Regions from separate parts of the Kinneretia aquatilis genome, predicted to be linked through region 1. Evidence: predicted binding sites of a transcription regulator. Region 1 holds the regulator's gene; the other holds the start of a gene.
What was found. The regulator HrcA, encoded in region 1, represses chaperone genes, less so after heat shock. The targets are predictions, from matches to a motif close to TTAGCACTCNNNNNNNNNGAGTGCTAA.
Positions count from the first base shown of each region.

Region 2: the regulator HrcA is predicted to act here: its motif matches at 6,107-6,133, upstream of rpoH (RNA polymerase sigma factor RpoH).

Region 1 covers NZ_POSP01000003.1:1,868,306-1,877,651, forward strand. Annotated here, with positions in the region: gene C1O66_RS11255 (tRNA-uridine aminocarboxypropyltransferase) at 1-79, opposite strand, end outside; gene C1O66_RS11260 (helix-turn-helix transcriptional regulator) at 246-1,337, shown strand; gene C1O66_RS11265 (PEP-CTERM sorting domain-containing protein) at 1,585-2,778, shown strand; tRNA gene C1O66_RS11270 (tRNA-Ile) at 2,999-3,075, opposite strand; gene hrcA (heat-inducible transcriptional repressor HrcA) at 3,277-4,296, opposite strand; gene C1O66_RS11280 (NAD kinase) at 4,365-5,240, shown strand; gene recN (DNA repair protein RecN) at 5,244-6,995, shown strand; gene rapZ (RNase adapter RapZ) at 6,992-7,954, shown strand; gene C1O66_RS11295 (TonB-dependent receptor plug domain-containing protein) at 8,020-9,346, opposite strand, start outside.
Region 2 covers NZ_POSP01000003.1:1,541,903-1,551,248, reverse strand. Annotated here, with positions in the region: gene C1O66_RS09895 (cytochrome c oxidase subunit 3) at 1-328, shown strand, start outside; gene C1O66_RS09890 (DUF2909 domain-containing protein) at 466-684, opposite strand; gene C1O66_RS09885 (SURF1 family protein) at 727-1,503, shown strand; gene C1O66_RS09880 (SCO family protein) at 1,526-2,167, shown strand; gene C1O66_RS09875 (COX15/CtaA family protein) at 2,202-3,362, shown strand; gene cyoE (heme o synthase) at 3,460-4,380, shown strand; gene C1O66_RS09865 (SCO family protein) at 4,384-5,055, shown strand; gene rpoH (RNA polymerase sigma factor RpoH) at 5,140-6,060, opposite strand; gene C1O66_RS09855 (chemotaxis protein CheW) at 6,222-6,731, opposite strand; gene ychF (redox-regulated ATPase YchF) at 6,954-8,045, opposite strand; gene C1O66_RS09845 (FAD-dependent monooxygenase) at 8,275-9,346, shown strand, end outside.

The DNA of each region.
Region 1 (9,346 bases):
CGCGCAGGCGGGCGACCGCATGGTCAGCGAGCAGCAGATCCAGAGCGGGCTCCAGATCAAAGGGGGACACAAGAGACATAGATGCGGAGTCTAGGGCCAGCCCCCCCCAGCTGCCCCTCGCGGGCGCACACCGCGCATCTGCGGGTTATGCCGGGAGGGTGCACCGGCTGCGCTGCTTCATACTGGACCGAACCCTCTGCCCGCCGATGCAGGCGGACCCCGGCTCAGCGCACGACTCTTTCGGCATGAATGATGCATCGCAACCCTCGGCCGCCCGAGGCCAGGCCTCGCGCAAGTTAGCAACTCCACCACCGCCCCGACCGCCGGTGCTGCGCTCCGTCCAGTTCGCCTCGCGCGAGGGCATCGAACACTATTTCGCCGAGCTGAACGCACGCGCGCCCTCGGCGCATCGCGAGATTGCGTCCTGGGGCCGGGACCGGGCCGCGCGCCTGAACTTGGAGCTGGTGCAGGCGCCGAGCGCCCTGCAAGCCGGCGCGGCGCCCCAGCTGTTTCTGACCGAATCGCGCAACAGCTTTGTCCTGAACGTGCGCTCTCAGGACAGCAGCGCGCCAGCTGAGCACGCGCCGCATCTGCTGGTGGGCCTGGTGCTGTCCGGCTCGGTGCGCCTGCAGATGCTGAACGAGGGCGGATGCCTGGCGCGCGCCGGTGAAGGCCTGGTCTTCAACCCGGCCGAGGTGGAGCGGGCCCAGTTCGCGGCCGATTCGCATTTTGTGGAGATCGCCCTGCCGCGCGAGCCCCTGCTGCGCCTGAGCTCCGCCCTGTGGGCCGTGCCGGGCGCAGAGGCGCCGCCTGCACGCTTGCAGCCCAAGCTCGCCCCCGGCCTGGCGCAGAAGCTGCACTTCATGGCGCGGCAAGCCAGCGGCCTGCTGCAGCAGGGCGATGGCGCCATGCCGCCCCTGCTGATCGAGCGCTGGGTGGAGATGATGGGACTGAGCTTGCTGCATGAGCAGACCGCACTCGGCCCCGCTGCCGCGGCCCAGCACAAGCGCCGCGAGGAGCCCCTGCTGCCGCGCAGCCTGAGCCGCGCGCTGGACTACCTCGACGCCCATGCCCAGAGCGAGATCCTGCTGAGCGATATCGCCGCAGCCGCCTGTGTCAGCGTCAGCAGCCTGCTGCGCCATTTCAATGAGCATCTGGGCCTCACGCCCATGGCCTACCTGCGCCAGCTGCGCCTGGACCGCGCCCGCGCCGAGCTGCGCCAGGGTCAGGCCGGCCGCATTGCTGAGCTGGCGCAGCGCTGGGGTTTTCAAAGCGCCGGCAAGTTCAGCCAGGCTTACTTGCGCCGCTTTGGCGAGCGGCCGAGCGAGAGCCGCTGATTCAGCCCCGCCTGCCGCAGGCTCCCGCCCACTGGCCCGAAATCGTCAGGCCTGTCCCGCCATCGTCAATTTGCGCTGCGCTGCGGCCAAACCCGGTTCCAGCGCCCAGGCCGCGCTGCTAAGGTGAAAACCGTTCGCCAGACCTAACCCCGCCGCATCGCGGTATCGGGTGGCCTTCACTTGCTTTTCTGGCCCCTGTTTTTCCACCTTTCTCTCTCAGCACAGCCCACGCCGTATGAATCCCAACATGCCCACCTCCTCGAACCGCAAGCACCGCCTTCTGATCCAGGCCCTGACCCTCAGTGCCGCGGCCGCCTTCGCCAGCGGCGCACAGGCCGATGCGCCCAGCTACACCATCGTCGACCTCGGCGTCATCGGCAATGGCGAGTTCTCGCAAGCCTTTGGCAGCTCGCGCAACGGCAGCTTTGTGGTCGGCCGCTCGTCCGACAGCCAGGACCAGGCCTATCGCTGGAGCGCTCAGGGCGGCATGCAGGCGCTGGGCAATATCGACGGCCGCCAGTTCGCCACCGCTCACGGTGTCAACAACGCCGGCCTCACGGTCGGCGTGTCGGCCGCCACCTGGTTCGGCACCGCCCCCCTGCCGGTGATGTGGAACCCGAACGGCAGCGTCACAGCCCTGGCCCTGCCCGAGGGCTATGGCTGGGGTGCCGCGAACGCCGTCAACAACAGCGGCCTCATCGTCGGCCGCGCCGGCTCGCAGGACGGCGACCGCGCCGTGCTCTTCAATGCCGCCACCGGCAGCAGCCAGATCATCAACGCCACCACGGCCAACGGCAGTTTCATGACCGAGGCCTTTGGCGTCAACGACGCCGGCCTGGTGGTGGGCATCGGCACCGATCCCAGCGATCTCGCTCTCATCGTCGGCATGGTCTACAACTCGGCCACCGGCGAGATGAGCAGCCTCGGCGCCCTGCCCGGCCATAACTCGGCCATCAATTTCGGCGTCAGCAACAACGGCTCTGTGGTCGGCTCCAGCAGCATCTACAGCAGCGAGAGCAGCCCCTTCATCTGGTCGGCCAGCCAAGGAATGAAAGCCATCAGCCTGCCCCCGAACACCTCCAACGGCTCGGGCAGCGGCGTCAACGACAAAGGCTGGGTGGTCGGCAACGCCGGCGGCGAGTTCTCCATCCCTTTTCTCTACGCCGACGGCAACACCTACACCCTCCAAAGCCTGCTGCCCGCCGGCAGCGACTGGGACTTCAGCACCAACACCAGCGCCTCCGCCATGGCCATCGCCGACAACGGCAGCATCATCGGCACAGCCGTCCACAACGGCCAGGTCCATGCCTACCAAATGACCCTGGTGTCCAGCGTGCCGGAGCCGGAGAGCTGGGTGCTGACCTTGGGCGGCCTCGGCTGGCTGGGCGTCCTCAGCCGCCGCCGTGCCAAGGCCACTCCGACAAACTCACCTCAGCGCTGACCCACTCCGGGCCCTCAGAGTTCCCGATTCCTCATCTCGCACGGCTTCACGCCTTGCCTTCACGCCCGCAACTGCGGGCTTTTTCGCGAAAGGGAGATTGCAATAAACATCCAGCCACCCCTGACCCGGTGATTCCTGAAAAAGTGAGGCAAAGAGTGCGGCAAACGGCGGCAAACCTCGACCGCGCACCGCGAAATGGGTGTGGCTTGGATGGGATGACTGGTAGGCCGTACAGGACTTGAACCTGTGACCAAGGGATTATGAGTCCCCTGCTCTAACCAACTGAGCTAACGGCCCCCGGGGGACTTGCGACCCTTGGAGAAGATGAAAAAATCGCCGGCCTTGCACCGACGAAGCCCGCGATTGTATAGGGGGCGCCGCGGGCGAGGGCTGGGGGCCTAAGGGGCTCGTGAATCGTGAAGCAGCCTGACCCGCAGGTGTTCACCTGTTCACCCGTTCACTCAATCACCACCCACGCGGTGCGCCCCTCCCCGCCCTTTATTTCTGCGACAGCGCCTGACTCACCATCCGCGAGGTGATGTCCACGATCTGGATCATGCGGTCGTAGGCCATGCGGGTGGGGCCGATGACGCCCAGGGTGCCGACGACCTGGCCATTGACTTCGTAGGGCGAGGAGACGATGGAGAGTTCCTCGAAGGGCACGACCTGGCTCTCACCGCCGATGTAGATGCGCACGCCTTCGGCGCGGCTGGAGACGTCGAGCAGGCGCATGAGCTGCGTCTTTTGCTCGAACATATCGAACAGGCGGCGCAGGCTGCCCATATCGTTGGAGAAGTCCTGCACGGTGAGCAGATTGCGCTCGCCGGAGATGATGACGCGCTCCTGCTCGTCGGCCATGGCTTCGCTGCCCACCTGGACCGCTGCGCTCATCAGGCCGGAGATTTCGCTGCGCAGCTGGTCCACCTCGCTCTTGAGGCGCTCGCGCACGGCCTCGAGGCTCAGGCCGGCGTAGCTGGCGTTGAGGCGGTTGCTGGCCTCGGCCAGCTCGGCCTGGCTGTGGTCTTGGGCGGTGAAGATGACGCGGTTCTGCACATCGCCATCGGGCGAGACCATGATGACCAGCACGCGGCGCTCGCCCAGGCGCAGGAACTCGATGTGGTGAAAAACGCTGGGCTTGCGCGGCGCGGTGACCACGCCGACGAAATTGGACAGGCTGGACAGCAGATGCGCGGCGCTGGCGATCACGCGCTGGGGCTGGTCGGGCTGGATCTGGGCCTCGATCGGCCGGTCATCGGGCACCACCAGGCCGGGCTGGGCGGTCAGCATGGTGTCGACAAAGAGCCGGTAGCCGCGCGCCGTGGGGATGCGGCCGGCGCTGGTGTGGGGGCTGGCGATCAGGCCCAGCTCTTCCAGATCGGCCATCACATTGCGGATGGTGGCAGGACTCAGCTCCAGGCCCGAGGCTTTGGACAGGGTGCGGGAACCGACAGGTTGGCCGTCCGCGATATAGCGTTCGACCAGGGTTTTCAGCAGGGATTTGGATCGCTCGTCGAGCATGGCGGCATTGTAGGGACTGGCGCCCGCCTTCAGCGGACTGACATAGTGCTGTGGTGTAATTCTTCGCTATGGCCAAACGTTTCCAACATGTGGCAATCGTCGGCAAACACCAGGCCCGCGGCATACGCCCGATTCTGGAGGAGATTGCCGATTTTCTGATGCGGCAAGGCCTCGATGTTTCCCTCGAAAGCGAGACCGCCCTCAACACCGGCATGACGGCCTTCGAGGCCTTGACGACCGAGGAGCTGGGCTCGCGCTGCGACCTGGCCATCGTCGTCGGCGGTGACGGCACCATGCTCGGTTTCGCGCGCGAGATGGCGCCGCATGGCATCCCGCTGGTGGGCATCAACCAGGGCCGCCTGGGCTTCATCACCGACATCTCGCTGGAGAAGTTTCAGGAAGCGCTGGCGCCGATTCTGGACGGCGATTTCGAGACCGAAAAGCGCTCCATGCTGGAAGGCTCGGTCTGGCGCGATGGCGAGAGCATCTTCGACGGCCTGGCCTTGAACGATGTGGTGGTCAGCCGCGGCGCCACCGCCAGCATGGTGGAGCTGCGCATCGATGTGGGCGACGAGTTCGTGGCCAATATGCGGGCCGACGGTGTGATCGTCGCCTCGCCCACCGGCTCCACCGCCTACGCCCTCTCGGCCGGCGGCCCCATCATGCACCCCAGCATCGGCGGCTGGCTGCTGGTGCCGATCGCCTCGCACACCCTGTCCAACCGGCCCATCGTGCTGCCGGACACCGGCGAGGTGCGCATGGAGATCGTGGCCGGGCGCGATGCCAGCGTCAATTTCGATATGCAAAGCCTGGCCAGCCTGCTGCACGGCGACCGCATCACTGTGCGCCGCTCGGCCCACCAGGTCTGCTTCCTGCACCCCAAGGGCTGGAGCTATTACGCCACCCTGCGCCGCAAGCTGCGCTGGTACGAAGGGGTGAGCTGAACCATGTTGCGACGCCTGAGTCTGCGTGACTTCGTCATCGTGCCCGAGCTGGAGCTCGATTTTGGCGCCGGCTTTTCGGTGCTGACCGGCGAGACCGGAGCCGGCAAGTCCATCCTGATCGACGCGCTGCAGCTGGCCCTGGGCCAGCGCGGCGATGCCGGCGTGGTGCGCGAAGGCGCGGCGCGCGCCGAGATCTCGGCCGAGTTTGACTGCCCCGCGCACCTGAGCGGCTGGCTGGACGAAGCCGGTTTTGAATCCGAGGGCGCCAGCCTGTTGCTGCGCCGCGTGATCGACAGCCAGGGCAAGAGCCGCGCCTGGATCAATGGCAGCGCCGCCACCGTGAGCCAGCTGCGCGAGCTGGCCGACAGCCTGCTGGACATCCACGGCCAGCACGCCTGGCAAGGCCTGACCCGCCCGGCCTCGGTGCGCGAGCTGCTGGACCAGTACGCCGACCTCGACACCCGCCCCCTGGCCGCCGCATTCGCCGACTGGAAGCGCGCCAGCGAAGCGCTGGACGCCGCGCAGACGCGCCAGAACGAGCTGCTCAGCGAGCGCGAACGCCTGGCCTGGCAGATCGGCGAGATCGACCGCCTGGCCCCGGGCGCCGACGAGTGGGACGAACTCAATGCCGAGCACCAGCGGCTCTCGCATGCGCAATCGCTGCTCGACGCGGTGCGCGCCGCGCTGAACGCGCTCAGCGAAGCCGAGGACAGCACGGCCGAAGGCCTGACCGGCGACGCACTGGACCGGCTGGAAGATGTGCTCGAGTACGACGCCCGCCTGGCCCCGGCAGTGGAAGCGCTGCGTGGCGCCCAGGCCCAGATCCAGGACGCCAGCCACACCCTCAGCGCCTATCTGCACAAGGCCGATGGTGAACCCGGCCGCATGGAAGAGCTGGACGAGCGCGTCTCCGCCTGGCTGACCCTGGCCCGCCGCTACCGCCGCCCGCCGCAGGAGCTGCCGGCCCTGCATGCGCAGTGGCGCGAGGAGCTGGCCGCGCTGGACGCCGCCACCGATCTGGCCGCCCTGCAAACCAGCCTGGCCGCGGCCCGCAAGGCCTTTGATGCCGAAGCCCGCCGGGTCAGCGCGGCACGCGCGCAAGCGGCCCCGGCCCTGGCCAGCGCCGTCACCGCGGCCATGCAGCTGCTGGGCATGAACGGCGGCCAGTTCGACATCGCCTTGCTGCCGCAGGAACAGCCGCAAAGCTACGGCCAGGAGTCGGCCGAGTTCCTGGTGGCCGGCCATGCCGGCAGCGCACCGCGGCCGCTGGCCAAGGTGGCGTCGGGCGGCGAGCTCTCGCGCATCGCCCTGGCGATTGCCGTGACCACCTGCCAGAAGACAGGCACCGGCGTGAATGCCGGCGTGGGCACCTTGATCTTTGACGAAATCGACGCCGGCGTCGGCGGCGCCGTGGCCGAGACCGTAGGCCGGCTGATGAAGCAGCTGGGCCGCAGCCGCCAGGTGCTGGCCGTCACCCACCTGCCCCAGGTGGCGGCCTGTGCCGACCACCATCTGGTGGTGGCCAAGGCCTTGCGCGGCGGCCAGACCTGCAGCGATGTGCAGCCGGTGCTGGGCGAAACCCGCGTGGCCGAAATCGCGCGCATGCTGGGCGGCGAGCGCCTCTCCTCGGCCGCCCAGGCCCATGCCCAGGAGATGCTGGACCTGTCGGCCCTGGACGCTGCGAACACGAGCCCTTCTTCTCTCTCTTCCCCCTCTTCTCCTTCCGCCGGCAAGGCCAAGAAAGCACGTTCATGAGCACGACGACATCCCCCTACGATGCCGCCCAAGCCGAAGCCAGCTCGGTGGTCCTGGTGACCGGCATGTCCGGCGGCGGCAAGTCGCTGGCCATGCATGCGCTGGAAGATGCCGAGTTCTTCTGCGTGGACAACCTGCCGGCCGAGCTGCTGCTGGACTTCCTCAAGCTCGAAGCCCAGCGCGGCGAGCGCCGGGTGGCGATTGCGGTCGATGTGCGCAGCGCCGGCTCCCTGCCCCTGCTGCTGCCCCTGTTCAAGCAGCTGCGCGCCTCGGGCGTGTCCATCCGCTCGATCTTTCTGGATGCCAACACCGAGACCCTGATGCGGCGCTTCTCGGAAACGCGCCGCCCGCACCCGCTGCGCATCGACGAGACCAGCCAGTTCGGCGAGCTGGACGGCGGCGAATCGCGCACCCGCGGCGGCCACGGTGGCTCGGACAACGGCCACCGCGCCCTGCTGGAAGCCATCGAGCTGGAGCGCGAGATGCTCGCCGCCCTGCGCGTGGAATCCACCGTGCTGGACACCAGCCAGCTGCGCCCCGCCCAGCTGCGCGCCTGGGTGCGCGATCTGGTGCTGGCGCCCAGCAACAAGCTGACCCTGGTGTTCGAGTCCTTTGCCTTCAAGCACGGCGTGCCCAGCGATGCCGACTTTGTGTTCGATGTGCGCGTGCTGCCCAACCCCTATTACGACCGCGAGCTGCGGCCGCTGACCGGGCGCGACAAGCCGGTGGCCGATTTCCTGCAGGCCCAGCCCGAGGTGCAGGTGATGTTCAAGCAGATCGGCGAGTTCCTGAACCGCTGGCTGCCCAACTTTGCCGCCGATCAGCGCAGTTATCTGACCGTGGCCATCGGCTGCACCGGCGGCCAGCACCGCTCGGTCTATCTGGTCGAAACCCTGGCCCGCCTGTTCGGCAAGCATGGGCCGGTGCTCAAACGCCACCGCGAGCTGGACGCGCGCTGAGCGCCTTTGCTTTCGCCATGAAAAAAGCCCCGCATGCGGGGCTTTTGTCTATGTGAGGAGGAAGCTCAGAAGCGGTAGCTGGCCTTGAGGCTCAGGAAGCGGCCGCGCGGGTCGCCCTGGCTGTAGTCGTAGCTGCCGGTCGAGGCATCCCAGGGCAGCTTGGCATCGCTGAAGTTTTGCAGGGTCAGCGTGGCCTGCAGCTGGCGGCTGAGCTGCCAGTCCACATTCAGATCCACGGTGTTGATGGCGCGCACCCGCTCGGCGATCTCGGGTCGCGGGCGGTAGGTTTGGGTGTAGCTGCCGACGCGGTTCCAGCTCAGGGTGCTGGTCCAGTCGCCCAGGCTCCACACAGCGCTGGTGCTGCTGCGCCAGGCCGGCAGGGAGCCGAACTCGTTGCTGCCCGCGCCGTTGACGGCGGCCTCGCCTTCGGCCGGCGGCAGGGTGAACTGCAGCAGGCGGCTCAGCTGGGTCTTGAGCTTGAGGCGGCCGGCGCCGCCGAGCGCAAAGCTGCGGCTGGCCTCGATGTCAAAGCCCGAGACGCGGCGCGTGCCCTGGTTCTTGAACTGGCGGGTCAGCGAGACGATGCGACCCTGCTCGTCGCGCAGCACGCGGCCGGGCAGGCGCGCCTCGTTGGCGATGATGAAGTCGGCCGTCTCGGTGTCGATCAAGTCCTTCTGACGGATGTTGAAGTAATCGACGCTGATCTGGCTTTGCGCATCGGGCGAAAGCACCACACCGAAGTTGAAGTTATTGGCCCGCTCGGGCTTCAAGTTCGGGTTGGCGGCGGTCAGGTTGGTGACGCCGCGGGCCACGGTGGGCGAGATCGGGTCACGAGGGTCAATCACCGAGCCGTAGCTGACGCCGGTGCTCTGCGTGATCTCGGGCAACGAGGGCGCGCGGAAGCCTTGCGAGACATTGGCGCGCAGCACCAGGCTGTCCAGCGGCTGGTAGCGCAGGCTGGCCTTGGGCGAGACGGCGGAGCCGAAATCGCTGTAGCGGTCAGCGCGGGCGGCGAGGTTCAGGCTCAGGCTCTTGAGCAGGGGCACATTGAATTCCGCAAAGGCCGCGCCCACCGTGCGGCCGCCCTGGATGATGTTGATGGCCGGGCGCAGCTCGGTGCCGCTGAGCACCTGCTCCGAGGTGCGCGAATCCATGCTCTCGCGGCGCAGCTGCACACCCAGCGCGAAGCCCAGGGGGCCGGCCGGCAGGCGGGTCAGCTCGGTCGAGGCGCTGGCGTCGAGGGCGATCAGCTCGGCACTGGCCGGTCGCAGGGTGGAAATGCGCAGGGCCTGGCGCTGGGCCTCGCTGTTCAAGCTCTGGTCGGCGAAGTTGTAGCTGCCGGCCTTGAGCGCGCGCTCGAACTCATAGCGGTTGCCGAAGTTCTGCACCGTC
Region 2 (9,346 bases), 330 kb from region 1:
TCGCGGCAAGACCATCGCCTTCATGTGGATGACGGTGCTGCTGGGTGTGATCTTCCTGTGCGTGCAGGGCTACGAGTACATGCACGCCTACCGCGATCTGAACCTCAAGCTCAGCTCGGGAGTCTATGGCTCGACCTTCTTCATGCTGACCGGCTTCCACGGCTTCCACGTGTTCGTCGGCATGCTGATGCTGCTGTTCATCACCCTGCGCCTGCAAAAGGGCCACTTCACCAAGGACCGCCACTTCGGTTTCGAAGGCGCCGCCTGGTACTGGCACTTCGTGGACGTGGTCTGGCTGGGCCTGTACTTCATCGTCTACTGGATGTGAGGTCGGCCCACTTTGGATGGCGGCGGATATCCGCCGTTCAAAGGGGTTGGCAGGCCGCAGTCGGCCATGAAAAAGCGCCGCAATTCGCGGCGCTTTTTTTCTGAGGCGGGGCCATGCAAGCCCGTTCGTGCTGCGCTTCAGCGCTGCATGGGCAAGCCGGTCGGTTCGATCCAGCCCATCAAATAGCTCAGCAAGATGAACAGGAACAAGGCCACCGACAGGCCGACCCGCAAGGCCAGGGCGCGGGCCATATTCGGGCCGCGGCTCTCTTGCTTGCCGTTCTTGAACATGAACAGACCAGCGGCCGCGAGGGCGCCGAGGATGCCGATGAATGCGAGGATGACGATGAGTTTCATGGTCGCGGATTATGCGCTTGGGGGCCAGTACTGATGGCTGGCTTGAGTCCTCGGGCGCGCGCGTGGGTGATCGGTCTGGCCACGCTGTCGGCGGTGTTGCTGACGGCGCGGCTGGGCGTCTGGCAGCTCGATCGCGCGGCGCAAAAGGCCGCACTGCACAGTGCCGTGCTGGAGCGGGCCCAACTACCGCCCTTGCGCGCCGAAGCTTTGCTGGCCGCACCAGGGGAGGCCGAGACCCAGTTGCACCGTCTTGTGCGTTTGCGTGGGCGCTGGCTCAGCGAGCACACCGTCTATCTGGACAATCGGCCCATGAACGGACGGGTTGGTTTTTTTGTGGTGACGCCGCTGCAGCTCAGTGAGCGCCCCGACATCATCTTGGTGCAGCGAGGCTGGGGCCCGCGTGATGCCCGGGATCGCAGTCGCTTGCCCCAAGTGCAGACCCCGACAGGGGAAGTGGAGTTGCTCGGGCGATTGACCGTGGCGCCTTCCCGTGCATACGAGTTCAGCGCGGCAGGGGAGGGCCCGATCCGGCAAAATCTAGACCCAGCCAGCTTGGTCAAGGCGCTGCCCGCTCCCTTGTTGCCTTTGACGGTGCTGCAACTGCCCGATGCCGACGCCACGCCGGCGGCAGGCGCGGCAAGTTCGCCTCCTGCCGACGGCTTGTGGCGTGATTGGCCGGCGCAGGATGCCGGCCTGCAAAAGCACCACGGCTACGCTTTTCAATGGTTTGCGCTTTCTGCGCTGCTTCTGGGTCTTTATGTCTGGTTCCAAACAATCCGTCCCCGCATCCGCTCCCGCCGCAGCGAGCACAGCGCCTGAAGCCGAGGGCCTGACCTTGACGGTGCACAGCCTGCCAAGCTCCCAAGGCCTGGCCGACGCGCAGCGTCAGCGCGGCGGTCGCCTGCGCATGCTGATGGTCTTGGCGGCCTGTGCTGCGCCGGTGGTGGCGTCTTACTTCACGTTCTACGTGGTTCAGCCGCGCGGTTCGGCCTACAGCGAGTTGATCCACCCGACTGTGGATCTGCCACCGGCTTTGCACCTGCAAGACCTGCAAGGCAAGCCGGTCGCCGCCGAAAGCCTCAAGGGCCAGTGGTTGCTGACCCTGGTGCAAGAAGGCGACTGCGACGAGGCCTGCGAGCGCCGCTTTTTCCTGCAGCGCCAGCTGCGCGAGATGCTGGGCAAGGAGCGCGACAAGGTCGACAAGCTCTGGCTGCTGCCCGAGGACTCGCCTTCGCCCAAGCCCGAGCTGATTCAGGCGCTGACGGCCGGCGTGCCGGTGACCATCCTGCGCGCGCCGCGTGCCGAGCTGGAAGCCTGGCTCAAGCCCGCAGCCGGCCAGACCTTGAAGGACCACGTCTATCTGATCGATCCCATGGGCCGCTGGATGATGCGCTCGCCGCCGCAGCCGGACCCATCCAAGCTCAAGGGCGATCTGACCCGCTTGCTCAAGGCCAATGCGGGCTGGGACAAAGAAGGGCGCTGAGCCGCCTGGGCTTGTGTGAGTGAGAAATAGCCTCATGTTCGATCTCTCCCCTCTGTGGCAGCTGGCAGCGTTGGGCGCCTTGATCGCCTGCGGCCCCTTGCTGTGGCTGCGTCTGCGTTCGCGTGCGGCCACACCGGGCCAGCGTTTGCGCGCCTTGACGGTGCTGACGCTGTTCCTGACTTTCGACTTGGTCCTCTTTGGCGCCTTCACCCGGCTCACGGATTCCGGCCTGGGCTGCCCCGATTGGCCGGGCTGTTATGGCAGCGCCAGCCCACTGGGGGCGCGTGACGAGATCCATGCCGCCCAGACCGCCATGCCCAGCGGCCCGGTGACGCACGGCAAGGCCTGGGTGGAAATGATCCATCGTTACCTGGCCAGTGCTGTCGGCGTGCTGATTCTGGTGCTGTGCGTGATGAGCTGGCGCCACTGGCTGCAGCGCCGGGCCGCGCCATCCACCACGCCAGACGCTGCAGCCGTCGTTTCACCGGCCTGGGCTACCTTGACCTTGGTCTGGGTGTGCATGCAGGGAGCCTTCGGGGCGCTGACGGTGACCATGAAGCTGTTCCCTGCCATCGTCACCCTGCATCTGCTGGGCGGCATGGGTTTGCTGATGCTGCTGGCCTGGCAGGCCCAGGGTTACAGCCCCAGGCCCTTGCGCCTGAACCCGGGTCTGCGTGCCGGCGCCTGGCTGTTGATGCTGCTGAGCGTGCTGCAGGTGGCTTTGGGTGGCTGGGTCAGCACCAACTATGCGGTGCTGGCCTGTTCGGAGTTTCCGGCCTGCCAGCCGGGCCAGTGGTGGCCGGCCATGGACTTTGAGCATGGCTTCACCCTATGGCGCGAGCTCGGGGTGGGCAAGGGCGGCGGCTGGCTGCCTTTTGAGGCCTTGACCGCCATTCACATGACCCACCGCTTGGGGGCCTTGCTGGTGTTCAGCGTCTTGTTGCTGTTCGCGTGGCGCCTGGCCGCCTCGGGTGAAGCCGGTCCCTGGCCGCGGCGTTTGCTGCTGGTGGCGGGCTGGCAGTTGCTCAGCGGCATGTCCAATGTGGTGCTCGATTGGCCCATCCTCGCTGCTTTGGCTCACACCGGCGGCGCCGCGATGCTGTTGACGCTGCTGGCGGCGCTGCTGGCCCAGATCGAGCAAGGCCAGCGCTCGGTGCGGGTGCAGGCCCTGCCGATCCGGCCCTTGGTTGCTTAGCGCCGCTGCCCTCGGTGGCTCTGCACGCGGGAGCCACGCTGAAAATTGTTTGCGCAGATCGCTGCTCAGCCCCCGAATCCCGATACCCTGATCCCTTATGTCTTCTACGCCCTCCGTCACCGCTGCCGTGCCTACCGCCTCGCGTTGGCAGCAGTTCTACCAACTGACCAAGCCACGGGTGGTGCAGCTGATCGTGTTTTGCGCCGTCATCGGCATGGCCCTGGCCGTGCCCGGTATGCCCAGCGGCGCGCAGTGGATCAGCATCGTCGCGGCCACCGTGGGCATCTGGCTGGTGGCCGGTGCGGCTGCGGCCTTCAACTGCCTGATCGAGCAGCAGATCGATGCCAAGATGAAGCGCACCGCCTGGCGCGCCACGGCCAAGGGCCAGCTGAGCCGCGCGCAGACGCTGAGCTTTTCGGCCCTGCTTTGCGGCATCGGCTCGGCGATTCTGTGGGTCTGGGTCAATCCGCTGACCATGTGGCTGACCTTTGCCACCTTTGTCGGCTATGCCGTCATCTACACCGTCATCCTCAAGCCCATGACACCGCAGAACATCGTCATCGGCGGTGCCTCGGGCGCCATGCCGCCGGTGCTGGGCTGGGCTGCGCTGCGGGGCGAGGTGGGGCCGGAGGCCCTGATCCTCTGCCTGATCATCTTTTTGTGGACGCCGCCGCATTTCTGGGCACTGGCCTTGTACCGGGTTGAGGATTACCGCAAGTCCGGCCTGCCCATGCTGCCCGTTACCCATGGCGGTGAATACACGCGATTGCAGATCTTTCTCTACACCTGGATCTTGCTGGCCGCGACCTTGCTGCCCTTCCTGACCGGCATGAGTGGCTGGATCTATCTGGCCAGTGCCCTGGCCCTGGGTCTGGGCTTTTGTGGCTACGCCTGGAAGCTGTGGCGAGGCTACTCGGACGAGCTGGCCCGCGCCACCTTCCGCTTCTCGATCTGGCATCTGTCGCTGCTGTTTGCAGCCTTGCTGCTCGACCACTATTTGCTGCCCTCGGGCGCTTGAGCCATGAAACGCACGACGAACTCCACTTCTTCTTCGCCCTTGCCCTCGCCCAAGGGCCTGAGCCGCCGCAGCCTGGCCGCCACCGGCCTGGCCTTTGCGCTGCTGGGCAGCCTGGCTGCCTGTGACCAGCTGGGCCTGGGTGGCGCGAGCAAGCTGGCCTTCAAGGGCGTGGACCTGACCGGCGCCGAGTACGCGCGCAGCCTCAACCTGCCCGACCAGGACGGCCGCAGCCGCAGCCTGGCCGATTTCAAGGGCAAGGTGGTGGTGGTGTTCTTTGGCTATACCCAATGCCCGGATGTCTGCCCCACCACCATGGCCGAGCTGGCCGAGGTCAAGCGCTCGCTGGGCGCCGAGGGCGAGCGCGTGCAGGGCGTGTTCGTCTCCGTCGACCCCGAGCGCGACACCCCCGCCTTGCTCAAGGCTTATATGGCCAGCTTCGACCCCAGTTTTGTGGCCCTGCGTGGCAGCGAAGAACAGACCAAGGCGGCGGCCAAGGAGTTCAAGGTGTATTACGCCAAGGTGCCCGGCAAGACCCCCGAGAGCTACACCCTGGACCACACCGCGGCCAGCTTCATCTTTGACCCCGAAGGCCGGGTGCGCGTGTTCTCGCGTTATGGCTCGGGCGCGCAAGCGCTGGCCGATGACATCAAGCTGCTGCTGGCGGAGAAGCGCTGAAGCTCGAAGCCAGCTGGCGCTTCGCCACGCCAAAAAGAAAACGGCCCCGGTAGGGGCCGTTTTTCATGGCGGGCAAGGGTCGGATCAGGCCGGGCTGAGTGCCTTGCGCATCTTCTTCATGGCCGCCACTTCGATCTGGCGGATGCGCTCGGCCGACACGCCGTACTCGGCCGCCAGCTCATGCAGGGTCATGCCGCCGGACGAATCGTCGTTGACCTTGAGCCAGCGCTCCTCGACGATGCGGCGGCTGCGCTCGTCCAGGGCTTCCAGCGCGCGGCTGATGCCGTCGCCGGCCAGCTCGTCGCGCGCCTGGGCTTCCAGCACGCGGGTCGGCTCCTGGCTGTCGTCGGCCAGGTAGGCGATGGGAGCGAAGCTCTCGCCGTCCTCGTCGCTTTGCGGCTCGAGCGCCACATCGCCGCCGGACATGCGGGTTTCCATCTCCAGCACTTCTTCCGGCTTGACGTTCAGTTCGCGCGCCACATGGGCCAGCTGCGCTTCGCTGAGACTGTTGCGGTGGGTTTGGTCGTCGGCCTGGTCTTCCTTCATGCTGTGCTTCATCGAGCGCAGATTGAAGAACAGCTTGCGCTGGGCCTTGGTCGTGGCGACTTTGACCATGCGCCAGTTGCGCAGCACGTACTCGTGGATCTCGGCCTTGATCCAATGCATGGCATAGCTGACCAGACGCACGCCCTGGTCCGGGTCGTAGCGCTTGACGGCCTTCATCAGGCCGACATTGCCTTCCTGGATCAGGTCGCCCTGGGGCAGGCCATAGCCCAGGTACTGGCGCGAGATCGACACCACCAGGCGCAGGTGCGAGAGCACCAGGCGGCCGGCGGCCTCGAGATCGCCGCTGTCACGCAAACGGCGGGCGGCCGAGCTTTCCTCTTCCGGGGTCAGCAGGGGCAGGCGGTTGACGGCGGAGATGTATGCATCCAGGTTGCCGAGCGAGGGCACCAGCGACCAGGGGTCACGGACCGTCAGAGCAGTGGGTGTAGACAAAGTCATCGCTTTCTTTCGCAAGCCGAACCTCAGCGGTTCCATGTGGTCAATATTAGCACTCTCGTTTAGTGAGTGCCAAATCGCTGGGGTTATTCCAGAAAGTGCATGAATATGCGCTTTCTGGTGAGTGCGCTCGCTAACTTAGAGCGGCGTCTCAGTCGCTTGCATCAATCCAGCAGGCCGAAATCGGGGCTGACGACCATGGTGTCGATGTCCAGCAGGATCAGCATGCGCTCGCCGATCTTGCCCAGACCGGTGATGAAGCGGGCGTCCAGCGCCGCCGCCACCTCGGGCCGCGGCTTGATTTCCTCGGCGCTGAGTTCCAGCACATCGGAGACCGAATCCACCACCACGCCGACGATGCGCTGCGCCACATTGAGCACGATCACCACGGTGAAGGCGTTGTACTCGCCGCTTTGACCCAGGCGCATGCGCAGGTCAACGATGGGCACGATGACGCCGCGCAGATTGACCACGCCCTTGATGAAATCGGGCGAATGGGCGACGCGGGTGGGCGGCTCGTAGGAGCGGATTTCCTGCACGCGCAGGATGTCGATGCCGTATTCCTCGCCACCGATGCGGAAGGTCAGGAATTGCCGCGTGTCATGGCGGGCCTGGCCGCCGGTGGGCTGCAGGGCTTGGGCACCAGAGGAGGGAACCAGTTCGTTTGAGCTCATGGATCGGTGGGCTTGTCTGCGGTGAAGTCGGAAGAGGGCCAGTCGGTGCTGAACGTCTCAGGTCCATTTTGCAACCATTGTGCGCCGCGCCATCGCTCGATCTGCTGCCACCGGGCCGGGTAATTTCCCCCATGGCCTGAAGCGCTTCGGCGCGGGGCGGCTGTCGCCCAGAAAAAAGCCCCGCCAGGGCGGGGCTGTTGTCGGCGGGGCGCAGGTCCCGGCTCAGACGTTGAAGAGGAAATTGAGCACGTCGCCATCCTTGACCACGTATTCCTTGCCTTCGGCGCGCATCTTGCCGGCGTCCTTGGCCCCTTGTTCGCCCTTGAAGGTGATGAAGTCTTCGAAGGCGATGGTTTGGGCGCGGATGAAGCCGCGTTCGAAATCGGTGTGGATCACACCAGCCGCCTGCGGGGCGGTGTCGCCCTTGTGGATGGTCCAGGCGCGCACTTCCTTCACGCCGGCGGTGAAGTAGGTCTGCAGGCCCAGCAGGCTGAAACCGGCGCGGATCAGGCGGTTCAGGCCCGGCTCGTCCTGACCCATTTCGGCCAGGAACATGGCGCGGTCTTCGTCGCTCATTTCCGACAGTTCGGCTTCGGTCTTGGCGCAGATGGCGACCACCGGGCCGTTCTGGGCGGCGGCGTACTCCTTCAGGCGGTCCAGGAAGGGGTTGTTCTCGAAGCCGTCTTCGGCCACGTTGCCCACGAACATGGCCGGCTTGGCCGTGATCAGGCACAGGGGCTTGAGGATGGCCTGCTCTTCCTTGCTGAAATCGATGGTGCGCACCGGCTTGGCCTGGTCCAGCGAAGCCTGGCACCGCTCCAGCACCTTGACCAGGGCGATGGCGTCCTTGTCACCGGCGCGGGCCACCTTGTTGTAGCGGTGCAGGCTCTTCTCGACCGTGCCCAGGTCGGCCAGGCAGAGCTCGGTCTGGATCACCTCGATGTCGGCGATCGGGTCGACTTTGCCGTTCACGTGGATCACGTTCGGGTCTTCGAAGCAGCGCACCACATTGACGATGGCGTCGGTTTCGCGGATGTGTGAGAGGAACTGGTTGCCCAGGCCTTCACCCTTGGAGGCACCGGCCACCAGGCCGGCGATGTCCACGAACTCGACGATGGCCGGCAGGATGCGCTCGGGCTTGACTATCTCGGCCAGGGCCTGCAGGCGCGGGTCCGGCAGTTCCACCACACCGACATTGGGTTCGATGGTGCAGAAGGGATAGTTCTCGGCGGCGATGCCGGCCTTGGTCAAGGCATTGAACAGGGTGGACTTGCCGACATTGGGCAGGCCGACGATGCCGCATTTGAGGCTCATGGAGGGCTTTCTGGGGAGCTGGGTTGGAGGCCGCGGTTGCGGCCGCTGAACAAGGCGGTCTGGGAGCCGGGCTGAGCCGATGGGGCGGCCGCCGGCTCGAAGCTGGGCGCGATTTTAGGCCAATGCGGAGCCGCGCTGCGCCGGCGCCGCTCCGGCCGGCCGAGTCGGGCGTGCAAAAGCAGCTTCCCCACTCGCCGCAGGCCTGGCCGGGCCTGCCTACAATGCCGCGATGCAAACATATGACGTCCTGGTGCGTGGCAGCGGCTGCGTCGGTCGCAGCTTGGCCTTGGCCCTCGGGGCCCAGGGCCTGCGCGTGGCCCTGCTCGGCAGCGCCGAAGCCACGCCCGCCCAGCGGGAGGACGTTCGCAGTTACGCGCTCAACGCTGCGGCCGTGCGACTGCTTCGCGAGCTCAAAGTTTGGGATTCCTTGCCGCCCAGCGCCCTCAGCCCGGTCTACGACATGAAGATCCACGGCGATGCGCCGGGCTCACTGCTCGAGTTCTCGGCCTGGAGTCAGGGTGTGTCGGAACTGGCCTTCATTGTGGACGCCGGTGCGCTGGAACAACAACTGGCCGTGGCTTTGCGCTTTGCGCCCCATGTGCAGCTGGTGGACTCCCCGGTGCCCGCCGCGCTGACGGCACTCTGTGAAGGCCGTGCCTCGGCTGCACGGGCCGAGCTGGGCGTGAAATTCGAACTCAACAGCTATGGGCAGCGCGGCATTGCGGCCCGCCTGCGCTGCGATCGGCCGCACCAGGGCGTGGCCCGGCAATGGTTCCGCTCGCCCGATGTGCTGGCCTTGCTGCCCATCGCGGCGCCGGAGGCGGGCGCTTCCTATGGTTTGGTCTGGTCGGTGCCGGAGGCTCGGGCCGAGGAGCTTCTGGCGCTGGATGAGGCCAGCTTTGAAGCGGCGCTGAATGACATCTGTGGCGCCGAGGTCGGTGCGCTGAGCCTGGCCAGCGCACGCGGTACGTGGCCGCTGGCCTTGGCTCGTGCCGAGCCGGTTCAGGGGCCCGGCTGGGTTTTGCTGGGCGACGCGGCGCATCTGGTGCATCCGCTGGCCGGCCAGGGTTTGAACCTGGGTCTGGCGGACGTGGCGGCCTTGGCCCGCGTGTTGGCCGGGCGCGAAAGCTGGCGCCCTTTGGGCGACGAGCGTCTTTTGCGCCGCTATGCTCGCGAGCGCCAACTGGACACCTGGGCCATGGGCGAGCTGACCGACGGGCTGCTGCGATTGTTTGCCAGTGATCTGGAGCCGGTGCGCCGTTTGCGCAACCAGGGCCTGAGCACCTTGAATACCCTTTCCC